4 regions of the Streptomyces sp. NPDC045287 genome follow, and region 1 is predicted to be linked to each of the others. Evidence: riboswitches for the same ligand, from Rfam matches in the RefSeq annotation. Region 1 holds a riboswitch; each other region holds the start of a gene.
What was found. A riboswitch is a leader RNA that binds a small molecule or an ion and turns the genes downstream of it on or off. The one in region 1 is predicted to bind cobalamin.
Positions count from the first base shown of each region.

Region 2: another riboswitch for cobalamin. It lies ahead of AC07D6_RS23695 (ABC transporter substrate-binding protein); the one in region 1 lies ahead of AC07D6_RS04165 (energy-coupling factor ABC transporter permease).
Region 3: another riboswitch for cobalamin. It lies ahead of cobN (cobaltochelatase subunit CobN); the one in region 1 lies ahead of AC07D6_RS04165 (energy-coupling factor ABC transporter permease).
Region 4: another riboswitch for cobalamin. It lies ahead of AC07D6_RS09820 (ribonucleoside-diphosphate reductase subunit alpha); the one in region 1 lies ahead of AC07D6_RS04165 (energy-coupling factor ABC transporter permease).

Region 1 covers NZ_JBWKJG010000002.1:198,840-203,311, reverse strand. Annotated here, with positions in the region: gene dhaK (dihydroxyacetone kinase subunit DhaK) at 1-805, shown strand, start outside; gene dhaL (dihydroxyacetone kinase subunit DhaL) at 811-1,413, shown strand; gene AC07D6_RS04170 (PTS sugar transporter subunit IIA domain-containing protein) at 1,410-1,838, shown strand; cobalamin riboswitch at 1,873-2,074, shown strand; gene AC07D6_RS04165 (energy-coupling factor ABC transporter permease) at 2,103-2,795, shown strand; gene AC07D6_RS04160 (energy-coupling factor ABC transporter substrate-binding protein) at 2,792-3,175, shown strand; gene cbiQ (cobalt ECF transporter T component CbiQ) at 3,181-3,927, shown strand; gene AC07D6_RS04150 (energy-coupling factor ABC transporter ATP-binding protein) at 3,927-4,472, shown strand, end outside.
Region 2 covers NZ_JBWKJG010000015.1:20,461-24,932, forward strand. Annotated here, with positions in the region: gene AC07D6_RS23680 (methyltransferase domain-containing protein) at 1-2, shown strand, start outside; gene AC07D6_RS23685 (hypothetical protein) at 44-283, opposite strand; gene AC07D6_RS23690 (lysozyme) at 726-1,550, opposite strand; cobalamin riboswitch at 1,775-1,973, shown strand; gene AC07D6_RS23695 (ABC transporter substrate-binding protein) at 2,012-3,049, shown strand; gene AC07D6_RS23700 (FecCD family ABC transporter permease) at 3,046-4,059, shown strand; gene AC07D6_RS23705 (ABC transporter ATP-binding protein) at 4,056-4,472, shown strand, end outside.
Region 3 covers NZ_JBWKJG010000008.1:19,961-24,432, forward strand. Annotated here, with positions in the region: gene cobN (cobaltochelatase subunit CobN) at 1-2,193, opposite strand, end outside; cobalamin riboswitch at 2,230-2,361, opposite strand; gene AC07D6_RS15135 (cobalamin biosynthesis protein CobG) at 2,372-3,631, shown strand; gene AC07D6_RS15140 (precorrin-8X methylmutase) at 3,628-4,263, shown strand; gene AC07D6_RS15145 (precorrin-2 C(20)-methyltransferase) at 4,260-4,472, shown strand, end outside.
Region 4 covers NZ_JBWKJG010000004.1:337,298-341,769, forward strand. Annotated here, with positions in the region: gene mctP (monocarboxylate uptake permease MctP) at 1-747, shown strand, start outside; gene AC07D6_RS09810 (hypothetical protein) at 886-1,503, shown strand; gene AC07D6_RS09815 (GNAT family N-acetyltransferase) at 1,523-2,065, shown strand; cobalamin riboswitch at 2,098-2,232, shown strand; gene AC07D6_RS09820 (ribonucleoside-diphosphate reductase subunit alpha) at 2,378-4,472, shown strand, end outside.

The DNA of each region.
Region 1 (4,472 bases):
CGTGGGGCCCGGGATGCTCTCCGCGGCCTGTCCGGGAGAGGTCTTCACCTCGCCCGTCCCGGACCAGATGGTGCGGGCCGCGGCCGCGGTGGACAGCGGCGCGGGGGTGCTGTTCGTCGTGAAGAACTACACCGGTGACGTGCTGAACTTCGACATGGCGGCGGAACTCGCCGAGGACGAGGGCGTCCAGGTCGCCAAGGTCCTCGTCGACGACGACGTGGCCGTGCCGGACGGCCTGCACACGGCCGGGCGGCGCGGGACCGGGGCGACGCTGTTCGTGGAGAAGATCGCGGGGGCGGCGGCCGACGAGGGCGCGCCGCTGGAGCGGGTCGAGGCGGTCGCCCGGCGGGTGAACGCCGCGTCGCGGAGCTTCGCGGTGGCGCTGAGCGCGTGCGGTACGCCCGCGAAGGGCGGCCCCACGTTCGACCTGCCGCCCGGCGAACTGGAGTGGGGCGTCGGCATCCACGGCGAGCCGGGGCGGGAGCGGCGGCCGATGATGACGGCGCGGGAGATCGCCGACGCCGCCGTGGACGCCGTACTCGACGACCTGGACCCGTCCGGTCCGGTGATACTGCTGGTCAACGGGATGGGCGGAACCCCGCTGCTGGAGCTGTACGGCTTCGGGGCCGAGGTGCACCGGGTCCTCGGGGAGCGCGGGGTGCCCGTGGCGCGGACGCTCATCGGGAACTACGTGACGTCGTTGGACATGGCGGGCGCATCGGTGACGGTGTGTCAGGCCGACGAGGAGCTGCTGCGGCTGTGGGACGCGCCCGTGCAGACTCCGGCGCTGCGGTGGGGGCGGTGAGCGCCGTGCTGGACGCCGGGTTCTTCCAGCGGTGGATGGCCGCCGCCGCGGCGGCCGTGGACCGGGAGGCCGACCGCCTCACCGACCTGGACTCCACGATCGGCGACGCCGATCACGGGGCGAACATGCGGCGCGGCTTCGCGGCGGTGACGGCGGCGCTGGAGGCGGAGCCGCAGCCCACGCCGGGCGCGGTGCTGCTGGTCGCGGGGCGGCGGCTGGTCTCGACGGTCGGCGGGGCGTCCGGCCCGCTGTACGGGACGCTGCTGCGCCGCGCGGGCAAGGCGCTGGGCGACGCCGCCGAGGTGACGCCGCAGGCCCTCGCCGAGGCGCTCGGCGCGGGCGTCGCGGCGGTGGCTCAGCTCGGCGGGGCGGCGGCCGGGGACAAGACGATGCTGGACGCGCTGGAGCCCGGTGTCGACGCGCTCGGGCGGGGCGGCGACTTCGCGGTGGCCGCGCGGGCCGCCGCCGAGGGCGCGGCGGCGACCGTGCCGATGCTCGCCCGCAAGGGGCGGGCCAGCTACCTCGGGGAGCGGTCGGTCGGTCACCAGGACCCGGGTGCCACCTCGGCGGCACTGCTGTTCGCGGCGCTCGAGGAGGTGGCCGCGTGACCGGGGCGGGCACGGTGAAAGCGGGCGGGCCGGTCGGGATCGTCCTCGTCTCGCACAGCGCCCAGGTCGCCGCGGCCGTCGTGGAGTTGGCGCGCGGCCTGGCCGGTGGGGCGGCCGGGGTGCCGGTGGCGGCGGCGGGCGGCGGTCCGGACGGCGGGCTCGGCACCGACGCGGAGCTGATCGCCCGGGCGGCGCACGAGGTGGACCGGGGCGCCGGCGTGGCGGTGCTCGTGGACCTGGGCAGCGCCGTCCTGACGGTGAAGGCGCTGCTCGCCGAGGGCGACGAGCTGCCGGAGGGGACGCGGCTGGTGGACGCGCCGCTCGTGGAGGGCGCGGTCGCGGCCGTGGTCACCGCGGCGGCGGGCGGCGGACTCGAAGCGGTGGAGGCCGCGGCCTCGGAGGCGTACCAGTACCGCAAGGCGTGACCGGGACGCGGTTGTGAGGGGGCAGGACAACGCACTACTGTCGCAGGGCCTTGGTGTACGGGAAACCGGTGTGAAACCGGTGCGGCCCTCGCCACTGTGATCGGGAAGTCCGGCTCCACCCCCCGCGAAGGCGGGGAAGCCACTGGACCGCCGCGGGAGACCGCGGCGTCCGGGAAGGCGGAGCCGAGGCGGTACGACCCGTCAGCCAGGAGACCGGCCAAGGCGCGTTGTCCATCCACGAGGTGCTGGAGAGGGTCTTCCCACATGCACATAGCCGAGGGGTTCCTGCCCCGGGAGCACGCGGTCGCCTGGACGGTGGCGGCCGCCCCGTTCGTCGTCCACGGTGTCCGGGCCCTGACCCGGGAGGTCAGGGCCAACCCCGATTCGACGCTGCTGCTCGGCGCGGCGGGGGCGTTCACGTTCGTCCTGTCCGCGTTGAAGATCCCGTCCGTGACGGGCAGCTGCTCCCACCCCACCGGTACGGGGCTGGGCGCCATCCTGTTCCGGCCGCCGGTCATGGCGGTGCTCGGCACGATCACCCTGCTGTTCCAGGCGCTGCTGCTGGCGCACGGCGGGCTCACGACGCTCGGCGCGAACGCCTTCTCCATGGCGGTCGTCGGCCCGTGGGCCGGGTACGGGACGTACCGGCTGCTGCGCCGGTCCGGTGTGCCGCTGATGGGGGCCGTGTTCTCCGGCGCGTTCGTCGCGGACCTGTCCACGTACTGCGTGACGAGCGTGCAGCTGGCGCTGGCGTTCCCCGACCCGGGCAGCGGCTTCGCGGGGGCGCTCGCGAAGTTCGGGGGGATCTTCGCGGTGACACAGGTGCCGCTCGCGGTCAGCGAGGGCCTGTTGACGGTCCTGGTGATGCGGCTGCTGCGGCAGTCCAGCAAGGGCGAGTTGGCGCGGCTCGGGGTGCTCCCGGCGGCGGGCGCGGCGAAGGGGGCGACGGTCCGATGAGCCGTGACGCGAGGATCAACGCCCTGATCCTGCTGGTGGTCGCGGCGCTGGCGGTGCTGCCGCTGGCGCTGGGCCTCGGCGAGGGCGAGGAGGAGCCGTTCGCGGGCGCCGACGCGCAGGCGGAGACGGCGATCACGGAGAACGCCCCGGACTACGAGCCGTGGTTCACCCCGCTGTACGAACCGCCGTCCGGGGAGGTCGAGTCGGCGCTGTTCTCCCTGCAGGCGGCGCTCGGTGCGGGGGTGCTGGCGTACTACTTCGGGCTGCGGCGCGGCCGGCGGCAGGGCTCGGAGCGGGCCCGGGCCGGTGCCTCCGCCGGTGCCGGGGGCGGTGCCGCGTCCGGCGCCCGGGCCGACGGGCCCGCGGCGTCCGGGGAGTAGCGCGGGTGCTGCCCATCGACGTGGCGGCGCACGGCAGTCGCTGGCGCCGCCGCCATCCGGCCGAGAAGGCCGTGCTGGGCTTCGGGTTGACGGGGTGCGCGGTGTCCCTGCCGCCGTGGCCGGGCGCGGCCTTGGTCATGGTGGTGGCGGTGGCGGTGCTGCTGGGCCCGGCCGGGGTGGCGCCGCGCCGGCTGTGGCGGGCGTGGCGGCTGCCGCTCGGGTTCTGCGTGACGGGCGCCGTGCCGCTGCTGTTCCAGGTCGGCGGTCCGGCCGGGTTCGTGGCGCTGGCGCCGGGAGGCCCGGCGCACGCCGGCCAGTTGTTGCTGCGCACGTCGGCGGCGTCGCTGGGGCTGCTGCTGTTCGCGTTCACCACGCCCGTGTCGGACGTGCTGCCCCGGCTCGTGCGGGCCGGGGTGCCTGCGCCGGTGGTGGACGTCGCGCTGGTGATGTACCGGATCGGCTTCCTGCTGCTGGACGCGGTGGCGCGGATCCGGCAGGCGCAGGCGGCGCGGCTCGGGCTGGCGGGCCGCGCGGCGGCGTGGCGGTCGGTGGCGGGACTGGCCGCGACGGCGTTCGTGCGGGCCTTCGACCGGGCGGCGCGGTTGCAGACGGGGCTCGCGGGGCGCGGTTACGACGGCACGCTGCGGGTGCTGGTGCCCGACGCGCGGGTGGACCGGCGTTTCCTCGCCGCGACGGCGGCGCTGCTGGCGGCGGTGGTCGCCCTCACCCTGGTACTGGAGAGGTGGCTGTGATGCCGGGATCCGCCGTGGTCGAGCTGGTCGGGGCGGGGTTCGCCTACGAGGACGGTCCCGCCGTGCTGTCCGGGGTCGACTTCGCCGTGCCGGAGGGGCGGTCGCTGGCCGTGCTGGGCCGCAACGGAAGCGGCAAGACGACGCTGCTGCGGCTGCTCAGCGGCGGGCTGCGGTGCCGAAGCGGGCGCCTGCGGGTCGCCGGTGAGGACGTGGCGTACGACCGGAAGGGCCTCACCAGGCTGCGCACGACGGTGCAACTGGTGGTGCAGGACCCGGACGACCAGTTGTTCGCGGCGTCGGTGGGGCAGGACGTGTCGTTCGGGCCGATGAACCTGGGGCTGCCGGAGGACGAGGTGCGGGCCCGGGTGCGGGCGGCGCTGGAGGCGCTGGACATCACGGCCCTGGAGGACCGGCCGACGCACCTGCTGTCGTACGGGCAGCGGAAGCGGGCGGCCATCGCGGGCGCCGTGGCGATGCGGCCCCGGGTGCTGATCCTGGACGAGCCGACGGCGGGGCTCGACCCGCACGGGCAGGAGCGGCTGCTG
Region 2 (4,472 bases), on a different contig from region 1:
GACCGGCCCCGCCCGTCCCGTACGCGGGTGACGCCCCGCCCGGTCACCGCGTCCCGCGGGGAGCGCCGCCGGGCGGGGCGGGCGCGGTGAGGTCCGCGGCGGTGTGCCCCGCCGCGGTCACCGGCCCGACGGGCCGGCCGGCGTCGGACGCGCGGGCCGGCAGTCCGCGTCCGCCGGAGGAGCCGGCGCGCGCCGCCGGCGCCGGCCCGAGCATGAGGCCGCCGCCCATGGCCAGGACGGCCGCGACGTGCCGCTCGCCGATCCGCGTGGGGGTGCCTGTCACGTGAGGTGCTCCTCTCTGGTCGCCGGCGCCGCCGTGGTGCGGCGCGGCTGGTCAGTCGGTGAGGTTCCCAGCCCCGGTGCGCCGTCGCACGGAATTCCCCCCGGCTGTCGCCCGGTTGGCGTACACGGCGCCTCCCGCCGGGGCCCTCGTCGCCGCGCGCGCCGGCCGGTGACCCCGCGCGGACCGGGCCGGTCGGGCGGTGAAGGCCGCCCCGGCTCCCGCCGTCCGGCGCGTCCGGGCGGTGCCCGGCCCACCCGGTGCCCGGCCCGCCCGGCGGGTACGCGCCGCCCGCCGCGCCCCCGTATGGGGCTGCGGCGTTCGGCCGTTGCCGTTGCCGTTGCCGTTGCCGTTGCCGTTGCCGTTGCCGTTGCCGTCGCTGTCGCCGTGCCCGCGCGGCGCCCGCGCCCGTGTGCGTCCGCGCGGGCCCGTGGACGGGGGCAGGTCAGCCGTTGGCGAGGGCCTGGACGCGGTCGTAGGCGCCGTTGAACCGGTTGTGGTCGCCGACGATCGGGCCCGAGGAGGTGTACTGCCACATCGTGTGGTACGCCCAGCCGGCGGGGAGTTCGCCCACGGTGGTGTTGTAGCGGGCGATCCACAGCGGATGGGCCGAGGCGAAGCCGCCGTAGTCGCCGGTGCACTGCCTCCACCAGCTCGTCGCCGTGTAGATCACCGCGTCGCGGCCGGTCCGGTACTTGTAGCGGGCGAGGAAGTCGCGGATCCAACTGACCATGCCGGCCTGGGTCTTGCCGTAGCAGGCCGCGCCGTAGGGGTTCCATTCGATGTCGAGCGCGCCCGGCAGGGTCTTCCCGTCGCGGGACCAGCCGCCGCCGTTGTCGACGAAGTAGTCGGCCTGGGCGGCGCCGCCGGCCGTGTCGGGGGTCGCGAAGTGGTACGCGCCCCGGATCATGCCGATGCCGTACGAGCCGTTGTACTGCTGCGGGAAGTAGGGGTTCTTGTAGTACGTCCCCTCGGTGGCCTTCACGTAGGCCCACCGCACCCCGCTCGTCCAGAGGGCGGACCAGTCGACGTTGCCCTGGTGGCTGGAGACGTCCACGCCCTCCGTCTGGGTGGCGTAGGGGCCTGCGGGGACGCCGCCGACGCCGTCGTGGGCGGCGACGCCCGTCCCCATGCGGGCGCTGCCCCGGGGCGGCTTGCCGGGGCCGTCGGCGGCGCTCGCCGCTCCCGGGAGGGCCAGGAGGAGGGCCAGGACGGCGAGCAGGGCCGTGGCCATGGCGGTTCGGGTCGTTCCGGATCTGTGCACGGGCATGGCGTGCCTCCGAAAACCTGGTGTGAACATGACAGGTTACGCTTCACGCTACGCACGTAGAACGCGCCGCGGAAGGGCGAACGGAACCGCCGTTGGTCTACGCCACCGAAACCGGTGCCGAACTGCGGCGACGGCGGGGGTTTTCAGAGCCGGCCCCGTCCCGGCGCGGGCGCGTCCCCGCGGCCCGGCGGCCCCGCCCCCCGGACTCGACCCCCACCGGGCTGTGCTACGTTGCCGGGGCCAGTCGCACTCCGTACGCACGCGTACGACGAGTCAGGGAATCCGGTGCGAATCCGGAACTGACGCGCAGCGGTGAGGGTGACGGGCGGGGCAACCGATGCCACTGGGCCGCGCACCGGCCCGGGAAGGCGCCCCGTCCGGATGATCCCGAGTCCGAAGACCTGCTGGCGCACCGTACGGACGGGCCCCGCGCATGGGCCCTCGACACCGAGGACGGCTCCGTGCCCTTTCCGCGTCCAGCGCGCCTGCCCGCCGCCGCCCTGTGCGGCACCCTCCTCCTGACCGGCTGCGGCGGCGCCCCCTCCGACGACTCCTCCCCGCCCCGGGACGACGCCGCGACCCGCGTGATCGAGAACTGCGGGCGCCAGGTTGAGATCACCGGGGACGGCCCGCGCCGCGCCGTCTCCCTCGACCAGGGCACCACCGAGATCCTCCTCGCCCTCGGCCTCGCCGACCGCATGGCCGGCACGGCCACCTGGACCGACCCGGTCATGAAGGGGCTGGAGAAGGAGAACGCCCGCGTCGAGCGCCTCGCCGAGAACCAGCCGTCGTTCGAGAAGGTCCTCGACGCCGAACCCGACTTCGTCGCCGCCTCGTTCGCCTCCACCCTCGGCAAGGGCGGGGTCGCCACCCGCGACCGGTTCGAGCGGCTCGGCGTACCGACGTACCTCTCCCCGTCCGACTGCGAGGGCAAGGACAACAGCGGCGACGGCGACGGCGTCCGCACCCGGCCCCTCACCATGGCCGCCGTCCACGGCGAAGTGCGGGACCTGGCCCGCGTCTTCGGCGTGGAGGAGCGCGGCGACGCCCTCGTCCGGAGCCTCACCTCCCGCGTCGCCGAGGCGAAGAAGGGCCTCGACGCGTCGGACGTCACCCTCATGTACTGGTTCTCCGACGCCGAGTCCCCGTACCTGGCGGGCTGCTGCGGCGCGCCCGGCGTCATCACCCGCGAGCTCGGCGCGAAGAACGCCTTCGACGACACGACCGAGGAATGGCCCCAGGTCACCTGGGAGACGGTCGCCGACCGCAACCCCGACGTGCTCGTGATCGGCGACCTCACCCGCAGGTCGCAGACGGCGGAGAGCGCCGCCAAGAAGATCGAGTTCCTGGAGTCCCACCCCGTGACCCGGAACATGGACGCCGTGCGCCGCAAGCGGTACGTCCTGCTCAGCGGCCAGGCCATGAACCCGACCATCCGGACCGTCGAAGGCGTCGAACAGGTCGCCGCCGCCCTCCGCCGGTTCGGCCTCGCCCGGTGACCGCCGCCCTGCTGCGCACGGCGGCGGGGCTCGCGGCACTCGCCGTGTCCGTCGCCCTCGCCATCACCATCGGGCCCGCCGACATCGGCGTCACCGACGTGTGGTCCACCGTCGCCGCCCACCTCGGCGGCGCCCCGTCCGGCCTCACCGCGATCCGCGACGGCATCGTGTGGGAGCTGCGGCTGCCCCGGACCCTGCTCGCCGCCGTGTGCGGCGCCGGCCTCGCCGTGTGCGGGGCCGTCCTGCAGTCCCTGCTCCGCAACCCGCTCGCCGACCCCTTCGTCCTCGGCGTCTCCTCCGGGGCCTCCACCGGGGCGGTCCTCGTCGTCGTCCTCGGCGTCGGCGGGGGCGCGCTGTCGGTGTCCGCCGGGGCGTTCGCCGGAGCCGTCTGCTCGTTCGCGCTGATGATGCTGCTGAGCCACGTCCTCGGCGGCACCACCGACCGGGTCGTCCTCTCCGGCGTCGCCGCGATGCAGCTGTTCTCCGCCCTCACCTCCTTCGTCGTCGTCACCTCCGCCGACGCCGAGACGACCCGCGGGGTGCTGTTCTGGCTGCTCGGCTCCCTCGGCGGCGCCGGCTGGACCGACGTCGCGCTGTGCGCCGCCGCCCTCGCGGCCGTCCTCGCCGTCTGCCTGGCGTACGGCAGGACCCTCGACGCGTTCGCCTTCGGCCAGGACGCGGCGGCCGCCCTCGGCGTCCACGTCGCCCGCACCCGCGTCGTCCTGCTCTGCGCCACCGCCCTGCTCACGGCCGTACTCGTCAGCTCCGCCGGCGCCATCGGCTTCGTCGGCCTCGTCCTGCCGCACGCCGCCAAGGCCCTCGTCGGGCCCGGCCACACCCGGCTGCTGCCCGCCACCGCCCTCGGCGGGGCCGTGTTCCTCGTCTGGGTCGACACCCTGGCCCGCACCCTCCTCGAACCGCAGGAGGTCCCCGTCGGCGTCATGACCTCCCTGCTCGGCGTGCCGGCCTTCGTCCTCGTGCTGTACCGGACCAGGAAGGCCACCCGATGACCCTCGCCGCCGACCGCGTCACCCGCACCGCCGACGGGAAGGCCATCCTCGACGGCGTCACCCTCATGCCCCGCCCCGGCGGCGTCACCGGACTCCTCGGCCCCAACGGCTCCGGAAAGTCCACCCTGCTCCGCCTCCTCGCCGGTGTCCTCGCCCCCGCCTCCGGCGTCGTCACCCTCGACGGCCGCCCCCTGCCCGACCTGCGGCGCAGGGACGTAGCCCGCCGCGTCGCCGTCGTCGAGCAGCAGGCCGACACCCTCGTCGAGCTGACCGTCGCCGACGTCGTACGCCTCGGCCGCGTCCCGCACCGCCGCGCCTGGAACCCGCCGTCCCCCGCCGACGAGCGGGCCGTACGCGACGCGCTCGCCCGCACCGGGCTCGCCGACCGCGCCGGACAGTCCTGGCACACCCTC
Region 3 (4,472 bases), on a different contig from region 1:
CATGGCCTCGACGAGGGCGCGGGCCTTCGCCTCCGCCTCGTCGGCGGTGGTGCGGGTCGCGGCGGACTCGTCCAGGCCGAGCGCCTCGCGCAACCCGGGCAGCGCCTGCGTACCGCCCCAGATCTGGCGGGCGCGGAGGATGGACAGGACCAGGTTGACCCGCTCGGGGCCGGTCGGGGCGGTGCCGAGGACGTGCAGGCCGTCGCGGATCTGGGCGTCCTTCACCTCGCACAGCCAGCCGTCGACGTGCAGGAGGAAGTCGTCGAACCCGTCGTCGTCGGGCCGGTCCTCCAGGCCGAGGTCGTGGTCGAGGCGGGCGGCCTGGATGAGGGTCCAGATCTGCGCGCGGATCGCGGGGAGCTTCGCCGGGTCCATGGAGGAGATCTGCGCGTACTCGTCGAGCAGTTGCTCCAGCCGCGCGATGTCGCCGTAGGAGTCGGCGCGGGCCATCGGCGGTACGAGGTGGTCGACGAGCGTGGCGTGGGCGCGGCGCTTGGCCTGGGTGCCCTCGCCGGGGTCGTTGACGAGGAACGGGTAGATCAGCGGCAGGTCGCCGAGGGCCGCGTCGGGGCCGCACGCGGCGGACAGGCCGGCGTTCTTGCCGGGCAGCCACTCCAGGTTGCCGTGCTTGCCGAGGTGGACCATGGCGTCCGCGCCGAAACCGCCGTCGGACGCGGGTGTGGCGATCCACCGGTAGGCGGCCAGGTAGTGGTGGGACGGCGGCAGGTCCGGGTCGTGGTAGATCGCGATCGGGTTCTCGCCGAAGCCGCGCGGCGGCTGGATGAGGACGAGCAGGTTCCCCCGGCGCAGCGCGGCGAGGACGATGTCGCCCTCGGGGTTGCGGGACCGGTCGAGGAACATCTCGCCGGGCGGCGGGCCCCAGTGCTCCTCGACGGCCGAGCGCAGCTCCTCCGGCAGCGTCGCGAACCAGCGCCGGTAGTCGGCGGCCGGGATGCGGACCGGGTTGCGGGCCAGTTGCTCCTCGGTGAGCCAGTCCTGGTCGTGACCGCCCGCCTCGATGAGGGCGTAGATCAGCTCGTCGCCGTCGCCGGACGCGAGGCCCGGCACGTCCTCGTCGCCGAAGTCGTACCCCTCCTCGCGCAGCCGGCGCAGCAGGGCGACGGCGGAAGCGGGCGTGTCGAGGCCGACGGCGTTGCCGATGCGGGAGTGCTTCGTCGGGTACGCGGAGAGGACCAGCGCCAGGCGCTTCTCGGCGTTGGGGATGTGCCGGAGCCGGGCGTGGCGGACGGCGATCCCGGCGACGCGGGCCGCGCGCTCGGCGTCGGGGACGTACGCGGGCAGGCCGTCCTCGTCGATCTCCTTGAAGGAGAACGGGACGGTGATGAGCCGCCCGTCGAACTCGGGTACGGCGACCTGGCTGGCCGCGTCGAGCGGGGACAGGCCCTCGTCGTTCCCCTCCCAGTCGGCGCGCGAACCGGTGAGGCACAGCGCCTGGAGGACGGGCACGTCGAGGGAGGCGAGCGCGCCCGCATCCCACGCCTCCTCGTCCCCGCCGGCCTGGGCCTCGGCGGGCTTGGTGCCGCCGGCGGCGAGGACGGTGGTGACGACGGCGTCGGCGCCGCGCAGCCGGTCGAGCAGCTCGGGCTCGGGGGCGCGCAGGGAGGCGACGTACAGGGGGAGGGCGCGTCCGCCGGCGTCCTCGATGGCGTCGCACAGGGCGCCGACGAAGGCGGTGTTGCCGCTCATGTGGTGGGCGCGGTAGTAGAGCACGGCGACGGTCGGGCCGTCGGTGGCACGGGGGGTGCGCTCCAGGGGGCCCCAGGTGGGGGCGGCGGCCGGCGGGTCGAAGCCGTGGCCGGTGAGGAGGACCGTGTCGGACAGGAACCGGGCGAGCTGCTCCAGGTTGTCCGGGCCGCCGTGGGCGAGGTAGGCGTGGGCCTCGGTGGCGACGCCGATGGGGACGGTGGACGCCTCCATGAGCTGTGCGTCGGGCGCCTGTTCGCCGGTGAGGAAGACGACGGGGCGGTCCTGGGCGCGGAGCAGGTCGATGCCCTCCTCCCAGGCGCGCAGTCCGCCGAGGAGGCGTACGACGACGAGGTCGGCGCCGTCGAGGAGGCCGGGCAGCTCGTCGATGGGGAGGCGTGCGGGGTTGGCGAACCGGTACTCGACCGGGCCTCCGGCCGCGCGGGCGCTCAGCAGGTCGGTGTCGGAGTGCGACAGCAGCAGGATCACGGCGTGCCGGGCCTTCCTCGGGGTGTCCTCGCCCCGGGTGGTCGTGGGTGGCGGGAGTTCCTGACTCGCGGGACCCCGGGGGCCCTGCTCACAGTGGCGGGACCGCGCCGGATTCGCACCGTGCTTCCTCCCTAGGGTCCTGGGACCCTGTGCCGTCTGCATAGTAGAGGCTGCGCGTATGCTCGCCGCCATGCCGCCCAGCCCATCAAAGCCCCGGAACGGGGGCGAATCCCACATACGGGACCGTGTCCGCGACCGTGCCGACGCGTGCCCCGGCGCCCTGCGGCTGCACCGGGCGGACGACGGCGGACTCGCCCGGCTGCGGCTGCCCACCGGCGTCCTGACGGCCCACCAGGTGGCCGTGCTGGCCGGGGCAGCGGAGCGGCTGGGCGACGGCCGGCTCGGTGTCACCTCGCGCGGCAACCTCGACCTGCGCGGCCTGCCCGACGACTGCGGGCTCGCCCTCGCGGAGCTGCTCGGCGAGGCCGGGCTGCTGCCCTCGGCGGCGCACGAACGCGTGCGGAACATGGTGGTGTCGCCCCTCTGCGGACTGGACGGACGGTCCCACGGGGACGCCCAGGCGTGGGCGCGGGAGCTGGACGCGCTGCTGTGCGCGCGGGCGTGGACGACCGCCCTGTCGGGACGCTTCCTGTTCGCCGTGGACGACGGGCGCGGGGACGTGGCCGGGCTGGGCGGTGATGTGACGTTGCTCGCAGAGCCGGGCGGGTGCGCTCTGGTACGGATCGGGGACCTGTCCTGGCGGGTGGCCGCGGGCGACGCGCCGTCGGCCGCGCTGGCGGCGGCCGAGGCGTTCCTGGCCGTTGCCCGGGAGGCCGGCACGGGTGCCTGGCGGGTGGCCGAACTGCCGGACGACCGGCCCCTGGAGGTGGCCGTGACGGAGCGTCTGGCGGGTGCGGGGGTGGCCGCCTCCGCCGCCTCGCCGGGTGCGGTGCCGGTGGCGGCGCCGCCGGAGCCGGGTGTGGTCGGTGACCGTGCCGTGTCGGTCGTGGCGCCCCTGGGCCGGATCACCGCCGAGCAGTTCCGGGCCCTGGCGCCGGGGCCCGGGGGCGAGGTGCGGGTGACGCCGTGGCGCGGGTTCGTCGTGGCGGGCCTGCCCGGCCGCGCGGCGGCGAAGGAGCGGCTCGCGGCGCTGGACCGGGCCGGGTTCCTCACCCGCCCCGGGTCGCCCTGGCTGACGGTGAGCGCCTGCACGGGGCGGCCCGGCTGCGGCAAGGCCCTGGCCGACGTACGGGCGGACGCCCGGCCGCTGGACGACGCGGCGGTCCGGGGGCTGCCCGTGCACTGGTCCGGCTGCGACCGCCGCTGCGGCCACCCGCAGGGCGACTGGGTGGACGTACTGGCCACCGGCGACGGCACGTACGGCATCACCGTACGGACGGCACGACGAGACAACGACGACGCACAGGCACAGAGATGAGCGGGAGCACAGTGTTCGACTACGAGAAGGACGGCGCGGAGATCTACCGCCAGTCCTTTGCCACGATCCGCGCCGAGGCGGATCTCGCGGGGCTGCCCGCCGACGTCAGCCAGGTCGCCGTGCGGATGATCCACGCCTGCGGCATGGTCGATCTCGTCCGCGACCTCGCCTACACGCCGGAGGTCGTCTCCCGCGCCCGCGCCGCGCTCCGCTCCGGCGCGCCGATCCTGTGCGACGCGCAGATGGTCGCGAGCGGCGTCACCCGCAAGCGGCTCCCCGCCGACAACGAGGTGGTCTGCACCCTCTCCGACCCGTCCGTGCCCGATCTCGCCGCCGAGCTGGGCACGACCCGCAGCGCGGCCGCCCTGGAGCTGTGGCGCGACCGCCTGGAGGGCTCGGTCGTGGCGATCGGCAACGCACCCACCGCCCTGTTCCGGCTGCTGGAGATGGTCCGGGACGGCGCCCCCCGCCCGGCGGCGGTGCTCGGCATACCGGTCGGCTTCATCGGTGCGGCCGAGTCCAAGGACGCGCTGGCCGCCTCGGACCTGGACCACATCGTCGTACGGGGCAGGCGCGGGGGCAGCGCCATGGCGGCCGCGGCGGTCAACGCGATCGCGAGCGAGGCGGAATGAGCACGCACGTTTCACGTGAAACAGTCACCGGCGCGGACACGGAGACCGGCACGGGCACGGAGACCGGCACGGGCACGGAGACCGGCGCGGACACGGAGACCGGCACGGGCACGGAGACCGGCACGGGCACGGAGACCGGCACGGGCGCGGGCGCGGGCAAGCTGTACGGCGTCGGCCTCGGCCCCGGCGACCCGTCGCTGATGACCCTG
Region 4 (4,472 bases), on a different contig from region 1:
ACGATCCTGCCGCTGTACTCGCTGATGCTCGGCCTGCTCGCGCTCCTCGGGTTCATGGCGATCGCCGCCGGCATCAAGGTGCAGAACGGCCAGCTGGCCATCCCCCAGTTGTTCGAGGACATGTTCCCGGACTGGTTCACGGGCGTGGCCTTCGCCGCGATCGGCATCGGCGCGCTCGTCCCGGCCGCCATCATGTCCATCGCCGCGGCGAACCTCTTCACCCGCAACATCTACAAGGACTTCCTGAAGCCGGACGCCACCCCGGAGCAGGAGACCAAGGTGTCCAAGCTGGTGTCGCTGCTGGTGAAGGTGGGCGCCCTCGCCTTCGTCCTGACGATGGACAAGACGGTCGCCATCAACTTCCAGCTCCTGGGCGGCATCTGGATCCTCCAGACCTTCCCCGCGCTGGTCATCGGCCTGTTCACCCGCTGGTTCCACCGCTGGGCGCTGCTGGGCGGCTGGGCGGTCGGCATGGTGTACGGCACGTGGACCGCGTACAACGTGGCGAGCCCCACGCAGAAGCACTTCGGCGGCTCGTCGGCGGAGATCCCCGGCATCGGCGAGATCGGCTACATCGGCCTCACCGCGTTCGTGCTGAACCTGCTGGTCACGGTCGTCCTCACGTTCGTGCTGCGGGCGGTGAAGGCCCCGGAGGGCGTCGACGAGACGACGGCGTCCGACTACACCGCCGACTCCGGCGACCCCGGGGTCAGCCCCGAACTGCCCAAGGTGGGAACCGGCCACTGACCCCCCGGCCCGCCGCGCCCGGAGGCCCCGCCCTCCCCACCCGCGCGGCCCGGCGGCCCCCAAGGGCCCCGCACCGCCCCGCCGGGGTGGTGCGGGGCCCCTCACGTTCCGCGGGGCGGGGTGGGCGAGGATGGGCGCATGAGACGCCGCCCCGCTCCCCCTCCGGCCGCCCTGGCCCTGCTGCTCCTCCTCGCCGCCTGCGGCACGCGGACGGCCGGTGCGGACGTGCCCGACCGGGCCGGACTGGAGGCCCGCGCCGCCGCCCTGCAGACCCGGCCCGAGCACGTGTACGTGACGGAGGCGGACGGCTTCGACCTGGCCGAGCAGTCCGTGGGCGTCCTCGGCGACGACGGCTTCTCCGCCACGTACGTCTCCCCGGGCGGCGGCGCGATCACCCTCGCCGTCGAGCGCGGCGGGGTCGACGCGGCGAGCTGCGCGGAGCTCCCCGCGGTTTCGGCCACCGGCCCCGCCGGCACCCCCTGCGAGAAGGACGGCGCGGGCTGGTACCGCGCCTCGGACGGCGCCCACGCGTACGTGCGCGCCGAGAACGGGCTGCGCGTCCGGGTCAGCGCCGACCGCTCCGTCGACCGCGACACGTTGCGCGGCGCCGCCGAGCGGGCGCACCGCGCCTCCGACGAGGAGCTGGACGCGGTCCTGCCCGAGCTCCGGCCCGGCGCCGGGGAGCCCGTCGAACGCGGCGACCTGCCGCCCGTGGGCGACGGGGCGCCCCGAAACGACGTGGGCGCGAGCGGCTGATCCCGCCACACTGGGTCCCATGGACGCCACTTGGACCCCACCCGCCGCACCGAGCACCACCGACTTCGCCATCCGCCCCGTACGCCCCGCCGAGCACCGCGCCCTGGGCGAGATCAGCGCCCGCGCCTACCTCGACGGCGGGCTGCTCCAGTACGGGGCCGACGACCCCTACCTCGACCTGCTGCGCGACGTGCCGCGCCGGGCCGCCGAGGCCGAGGTGCTCGTCGCCGTCGACCCGGACGGCACGCTCCTGGGCGGCGTGACGTTCGTCCCGTCCGGCGGCAGCCCGTGGGCGGACATCGCGGGACCGGACGAGGCCGAGTTCCGGGTGCTCGCCGTGTCCGGCGCGGCGCGCGGACGGGGCGTGGGCGAGGCGCTCGTACGGGCGTGCGCCGACCGGGCACGCGCGGTCGACGGCTGCGCGCGGCTCGTCCTGTCGGTCGTCCCGCAGGCCCGCGGCGCCCGGCGGCTGTACGACCGGATGGGCTTCGCCAGGGCCCCGCAGCGGGACTGGGAGCCCCTGCCCGGTCTGCCCCTCCTCGCGTACGAGCTGACACTCTGACACAACATGTGGGGGGTGCCGTATCCCGCGCCCCCCACATGTATGCTCGTGCTCGCTGTCGTAGCAGGGGAATCCGGTGCGAGTCCGGAACTGTCCCGCAACGGTGTACCGGTGTGCCCTTCGCGTACCCCACAAGTCCGACGACCTGCCGACAGCGCACCCGGACCGTCCGGCCCGGGTGCCCAGACGTCCGGGCCTCGCGGAGTGGGCCGGCGGACGCGGTCACGCACGCCCCCGTGCCCAGGGGCGGGGTGCGCCCGCTTCCCGCCTCCCCGCCGTGCGGCCCCGAGCCGAGCGAGGGAGAGCCCCCACGTGACCATCGCGCCAGCGGATCCGGCCTCAGCCACCGAAGCCGACGCTCCCGGGACCGCGTTGCTGCGGACCCTGACCGACCTCACCGCGGACCTTCCCGACACCGACCCCGGCCGGGTCGCCGCCGCCGCCCTGCGCGGCCGGCACGCCGGGTCGGACGAGGCCGAACTCCGGGAGCTCGCCACCGAGGCGGCGGCCGGCCTGATCGCCGAGGACCCGGCGTACTCCAGGCTCGCCGCCCGGCTGCTGGCCCGCGCGATCACCGACGAGGCCGCCGGCCAGGGAGCGGTGGCGTTCTCCGCGTCGGTCGCCGTCGGCCACCGCGAAGGGCTCATCGCCGACCGGACCGCCGACTTCGTCGCCCGCCACGCCGACCGGCTCGACGCGGTGATCGACCCGGCGGCCGACGACCGCTTCGGCTACTTCGGGCTGCGCACCCTGTACTCCCGCTACCTGCTGCGCCACCCGATCACCCGCAAGGTCGTCGAGACCCCGCAGCAGTTCCTGCTCCGCGTCGCCTGCGGACTGGCGGAGGACGGCACCGCGCGCGCCCTCGGCGAGGTCGAGGCGCTGTACGGGCTGATGAGCCGGCTCGACTACCTGCCCTCCTCCCCCACCCTGTTCAACTCGGGCACCCGCCACCCCCAGATGTCCTCCTGCTACCTGCTGGACTCCCCCCAGGACGAGCTGGACTCCATCTACGACCGCTACCACCAGGTGGCGCGGCTGTCGAAGCACGCGGGCGGCATCGGCCTGTCGTACTCCCGCATCCGCGCCCGCGGTTCGCTGATCCGCGGCACCAACGGCCACTCCAACGGCATCGTCCCGTTCCTGAAGACGCTCGACGCGTCGGTCGCCGCCGTCAACCAGGGCGGTCGCCGCAAGGGCGCCGCCGCGGTCTACCTGGAGACCTGGCACGCCGACATCGAGGAGTTCCTGGAGCTCCGCGACAACACCGGCGAGGACGCCCGCCGCACCCACAACCTGAACCTGGCGCACTGGATCCCGGACGAGTTCATGCGCCGCGTCAACGCCGACGCCCCGTGGTCGCTGTTCTCCCCGTCGGACGTGCCCGAGCTGGTCGACCTGTGGGGCGAGGAGTTCGACGCCGCGTACCGGGCCGCCGAGGCGAAGGGCCTGGCCCGCAAGACGATGCCGGCCCGCGACCTGTACGGCCGGATGATGCGGACCCTCGCGCAGACCGGCAACGGCTGGATGACGTTCAAGGACGCCGCGAACCGCACCGCCAACCAGACCGCCGAGCCGGGCCACACGGTCCACTCCTCGAACCTGTGCACCGAGATCCTGGAGGTCACGGACGACGGGGAGACCGCGGTCTGCAACCTGGGCTCGGTGAACCTGGGCGCGTTCGTCGCCGGCGACGGCATCGACTGGGAGCGGCTGGACGAGACGGTCCGCACCGCGGTGACGTTCCTCGACCGGGTCGTCGACATCAACTTCTACCCGACCGAGCAGGCCGGCCGGTCCAACGCCCGCTGGCGCCCGGTGGGCCTGGGCGCGATGGGCCTCCAGGACGTCTTCTTCAAGCTGCGGTTGCCGTTCGACTCGCCCGAGGCGCGCGCCCTGTCCACGCGGATCGCCGAGCGGATCATGCTCGCCGCGTACGAGGCGTCCGCCGACCTGGCCGAGCGCAGCGGCCCGCTGCCCGCCTGGGACAAGACCCGCACGGCGCGCGGCGTGCTGCACCCCGACCACTACGACGTGGAGCTGACCTGGCCGGAGCGGTGGGCGGCGCTGCGCGAGCGCGTCGCCTCCGTCGGCCTGCGCAACTCGCTGCTCCTCGCGATCGCGCCGACCGCGACGATCGCGTCCATCGCGGGGGTCTACGAGTGCATCGAGCCGCAGGTCTCCAACCTGTTCAAGCGCGAGACGCTGTCCGGCGAGTTCCTCCAGGTCAACTCGTACCTGGTGGACGACCTGAAGAAGCTCGGCGTGTGGGACGCGCAGACCCGCGAGGCGCTGCGCGAGTCGAACGGCTCGGTGCAGGGCTTCACCTGGGTGCCGGCCGAGGTGCGCGAGCTGTACCGGACGGCGTGGGAGATCCCGCAGCGCGGCCTGATCGACATGGCCGCCG